Regions from separate parts of the Tenggerimyces flavus genome, predicted to be linked through region 2. Evidence: riboswitches for the same ligand, from Rfam matches in the RefSeq annotation. Region 2 holds a riboswitch; the other holds the start of a gene.
The links. Region 2 has a riboswitch for cyclic di-AMP ahead of JOD67_RS26540 (C40 family peptidase). Riboswitches for the same ligand answer to the same signal wherever they lie in the genome.
Positions count from the first base shown of each region.

Region 1: it holds a riboswitch for cyclic di-AMP, as region 2 does, so the genes downstream of both, JOD67_RS41310 (LysM peptidoglycan-binding domain-containing protein) here and JOD67_RS26540 (C40 family peptidase) in region 2, are expected to answer to the same signal.

Region 1 is NZ_JAFBCM010000001.1:5,021,455-5,023,832, reverse strand. Features, by position in the region: gene JOD67_RS23475 (phosphatase domain-containing protein) at 62-559, shown strand; cyclic di-AMP (ydaO/yuaA leader) riboswitch at 659-833, shown strand; gene JOD67_RS41310 (LysM peptidoglycan-binding domain-containing protein) at 841-1,578, shown strand; gene JOD67_RS23465 (TetR/AcrR family transcriptional regulator) at 1,760-2,140, shown strand; gene JOD67_RS23460 (hypothetical protein) at 2,144-2,284, opposite strand.
Region 2 is NZ_JAFBCM010000001.1:5,670,130-5,672,507, reverse strand. Features, by position in the region: gene JOD67_RS26545 (hypothetical protein) at 104-340, shown strand; cyclic di-AMP (ydaO/yuaA leader) riboswitch at 625-785, shown strand; gene JOD67_RS26540 (C40 family peptidase) at 887-1,867, shown strand; gene JOD67_RS26535 (gluzincin family metallopeptidase) at 1,963-2,378, shown strand, end outside.

The DNA.
Region 1 (2,378 bases), 650 kb from region 2:
CTGGCCGGTTGAGGACCGCTCCTGGGATTCTTCTCTCATGCCTGAGCCCCGAGCCGTCGCGGTGGTCGACATCGACGGCGTCCTCGCCGACGTCACCCACCGACTACATCACGTAGCGAAACGCCCGAAGAACTGGGACGCGTTCTTTGCCGCAGCTGTCGACGATCCGCTCCTTCCCGAGGGGCTCGCGGTCGCGCGAGAGCTGGCGGAACGGTACGACGTGACCTATTTGTCCGGGCGGCCGGAACACTGTCGCCGCGACACCGAGAAGTGGTTTTCCACCCACGGAATCCCGGCCGGAGAACTGTTGCTGCGACGGCCGAACGACCGTCGCCCAGCGCGCATAACAAAGGTCGAAATTCTCAAGAGAATCGCCGCGACACGCCGAGTCGCACTGCTCGTCGACGACGATTTTGAGGTGTGTTCGGCCGCCCGCGCGCAGGGTTTCACAGTGCTCGAGGCGACCTGGGGAAAGCCGTCGAACACCCAGGACGACCCCGGTCAAATCGGACTATTCGACGCGCTCAGTGATGCTCAGGAACGAGACGGACGGACGTGACCCCGCTATCCACATGCCCGATCCCCCCGGTTGTTAACGAAAAGGTCACGACGTAGAGTCTGTCCGGTCGCGCCTCGGAGGTGGCGCGATTGTGGCCCGTCTCGCCGAACTCCGCCCGGCGGACCACAACCTACGAGTACATGCAGGGCGGAGACGGAGGACCCACCACCGGGCCCCCATTAGTGGGAGTCCTTGGGGTGAAGCCACCTACGGGTGGCCGGGCACACCTCTCGCCCGAATCCGACAGCTGACTCCGCAGGCGCCGAGAGGATCGGATCAGCATGCCCTATAAGGGGAAGCACCGCGGCGCAAGCCGTTCGAAACAGACCGCCAAGCGCATCACCACCGTCGCCGCCGTCAGCGGCGTCGCAGTCGCCGTGCCCGTGATGGGGATGGCACTGCCGGCAGAAGCAGCGAGCCTCAAGACCTGGGAGCGGCTCGCGCAGTGCGAGAGTGGTGGCGACTGGCACATCAACACCGGCAACGGGTTCTACGGTGGCCTGCAGTTCACCAAGGGAACCTGGCGTGCGTTCGGCGGAACGAAGTACGCCTCGCGCGCCGACAAGGCGACGAAGATGCAGCAGATCGCGATCGCCGAGAAGACCCTCGCTGGGCAGGGCTGGGGCGCATGGCCCGCCTGCTCGCGCAAGTTGGGCCTCGGCCGCAGCGACAAGGGCGGTGACCCGGGTGCGCCCGAGACGCCCAAGAAGAAGAGCAGCGACTCCAGCGAGAAGAAGAACGACGACCGCGAGAAGTCCAGCAAGCGGACCTCGCGTTCGACGGAGCGCAAGTCGAGCAGCTCCGAGGAGAAGTCGACCCGCACGGTGCGTACGTCCCCGGCGAACCGCAAGGCCGCCGCAGGTGCGAGCTACGTGGTCAAGGGCGGCGACACGCTGTCCAAGATCGCGCGTGCGAACAAGGTCACGGGCGGTTGGCAGCAGCTCGCGAAGCTCAACAAGAGCCTCGTGGGTGGCAACCCCGACCTCATCTTCCCAGGTGAGAAGCTCCTCCTCGGCTGATCCGGCCCTCTTGAAGTAACAACGAAGCCCCGCCCGACCCCTCCGGGCGGGGTTTCGTCGTGTCCAGGCTGCTTGCTCGCCGGCGCCCCGGGAGTTGTTGGACAGATGTCGGGATAGAGGCCGAGATCTGTCCAACAACTCTCCGTGGCCGCGCTCGGAGGAACGGCGGGAGCGGCTGATCGTGGCCGGGTACGAGGTGATCCGCCAGCACGGGTTGGCCAATCTCCGTACCCGCGATGTCGCCGCAAGGGCCGGCATCACGGTGGCGACGCTGCACTACTACTTCCCCACCAAGGAAGCCCTCGTCCGTGCGGTCATCGAGCACGCCATCACGGCGCGCATGCTCATGCCCCTCGAGCTCGACCAGGACCGCGCCGACGGACCCCAAGCGCTCCGCACGATGGTCGACGGGCTCGTCGAGCAGGCCAAGAACGACCCGGGCCATTTCCGCTTGCTGCACGAGCTGATACCCCGCCGCGGGCATCGAGAACGCCGTACGCCAGGCCAATCCCTGGCAGATCGACGGCACCGGAATCCTCTGGGCCGAGAGCCTCACCAGTGACAACTACCGCTGGATCGACCCACCCAACGTCGAGCAGCCCGACGACACGATCAGCCCCAGCCGGGACGTCGTGCTCTCCCAGGACAGGCTCGAAGAGGTCTTCCGCTCGTCGCGGCGGACGGCAACGACAGCCCGACCAGACACGGCCTGGGCATAGCCCGCCACGGCATCGGAATGCTTGAGGACGTGGCTAGCATCATGGTCCGTGCCGACCTCGGAAACGCCTTGCAGGACAAGA
Region 2 (2,378 bases):
GGGCGTTGTCAAGGGGTTGTCGGTGGGCCCGTCTAACGTGCGGAGCGGATCGCCCAGCCGCCTACTTCCCCCTTGGCAGGGCGCAGACCGGATGGAGTGGAAGATGCGGATCGACTGTGACAGCTGCGAGGTCCGGGGCCTCGCGTGCGGCGACTGTGTGGTCGCCGTCCTGCTGGGCGCCCCGCCGAGTGAGCTCGACCTCGACGATGCCGACAGGGCGGCTTTGCAGGTGTTGGCCGATTCCGGCCTGGTGCCGCCGTTGCGCCATGCCAGCATCGAGATTCGGCCTCGCGTGCCCGCCCAGGTGAGCCAAAAGCCCGCCCTCAGGCGCGGCGCCTAACGAGCCCCAAAGACAGTTGCGGAGCGTGATCGACCAGGCTCTGACCTGCGCAACGCCAGTCCAAGAGGCGTCCCGCCAGGAGGAAGCAGAACCCGCATCGCGGGACGGCGCGACACGTTATCTGACACTGCGTAGCCAACTTGACACGGAACGTGATGGACGGTTTTCTTCCCCAGAACGACACAACACGCCAACGGGGATTTGAAGGATCACGAAATGGTCACTAGAGTCCCCCGCCAGGTACTTGTTCCACGGTCGGCCGTAGGGCCGACGCAGGTACCTCGCTGAGTCGAAGGCCGGAAGCCATCCGGCTAGAGAACCGGGGAACCACGCACTTGGGGTGAATCGGAGCCGGCGCGGAGAAGTCAGACCGCGACGGTGACGTAGGGCAAACTTCCCGGCCCGAACCCGTCAGCTCACCCGGTAGGCGTCTGAGGAAGGAAGGAACCACCTCCCGTGCCAATTGGCCGGACTCATCGCACCAAAGGTGCGTTGCTTGCCTTTGGTTCCGCACTTCTCGCGGCCACCGTTCTCATCCCAGGCTCTGTGGGGTACGCCGACCCGCAGAAGAAGCTCGAAGACGTGCGCAAGCAGGTCGAGGAGCTCGAGCACAAGGCCGAGGAGTCCGCGGAACTCTCCAACGAGCTGACCGACAAGAAGGAATCCAGCGGTCGCCGGTTGGACAAGCTCAAGGCGGACACCAAGCGTCAGCAGCAGAAGGTCGCCGCGCTGCGCCGGCACATCGGGCAGCTCGCCGCGGCCGACTACCGCACTGGCGGCATGGACACGACCGTCCAGCTGTTGCTCGCCAAGAACCCCGACGACTTCCTCGCCCACATGACCACCGCTCAGGCCTTCGCCGGCCAGCAGGGTGACACGCTCACCCAGCTGAAGGTGGAGCAGAAGCGGCTCGTCGAGCGCCAGTCGCTCGTGCGGGCGGAGCTCAGCCGCTTCAAGGAGGCGGAAGAGGGCGCCGCGGCCAAGATGAAGGAAGCCGACGACCGGCTGGCCGCATCGAAGGCCGTGCTCAAGCAGCTGACCGCCGACGAGCGCGAGCGCCTCGAGAAGCAGCGTGAAGAGCGCGAGGAGCGCGAGCGCCGCCCCAGCCGCGACAAGGACCGCGACAACCCGGGCGACCCCGCACCCGACGAGGACCCGCCGGCGCCGCCCCCGGGCTCCGGTCGCAACGCGATCGCGTTCGCCGAGGCCAAGCGGTACATCGGCGTTCCGTACGTCTTCGGTGGCGAGAGCATGAGCGGCGTCGACTGCTCCGGCCTCACGTTGAAGGCCTGGGAGGCCGCGGGCGTCAACCTGCCGCACTCCTCCCGCAGCCAGTACGCGGTGTCGACGAAGATCTCCAAGTCCGAGCTGCAGGTCGGCGACCTGGTGTTCTTCTACGGTCGCCGCAGCCACGTGGGCCTCTACGCCGGCAACGGGATGGTGCTGCACGCACCGCGCCCGGGCAAGAGCGTGACATACATCAAGATGTCCTACATGCCGGTCAACGGCTACGGCCGCCCGGGCTGAGCCCGAGCACCAGCCTCAACGAACGGCCCCGGCCCGCTACTCGCGGGTACCGGGGCCGTTCGGCATGTCGGCGCACGTTCCGTACGATGCCTTCCGTGCGTCCGTCGAGCCCGACCGTCCTGGTGCGGTTCCTGCTCGCGGTCGCCATGCTCGTCGTGGCCGCCGTCGTGGCCGGGTTCTTCACCGCGCGCGGTGGGCCGGTTCCGTCCGCGGCGAACGCACGCGGTTACGTCGCCGAAGACCGACCGCCCGTCCGCGTCACCCCGACCACGCCCACGCCGGAGCCCACCACCAGCTCCCGCGCTGGCGCGCCGCGCCCCACCCGCGTCGAGCAGGCCGAGGAGCTGCTGACCCGCCAGGCCGCCGCGGTGACGAGCGAGACCAAGGCCGCCTACCTCGCGACGATCGACCCCGAGGGGGCGGCGTTCGCGCAGACGGCGGAGCGTACGTACGACAACCTCGCCAAGCTCGACGTCGCCGCCTACACCTTCGGCCAGCTCCAGGAGGACGT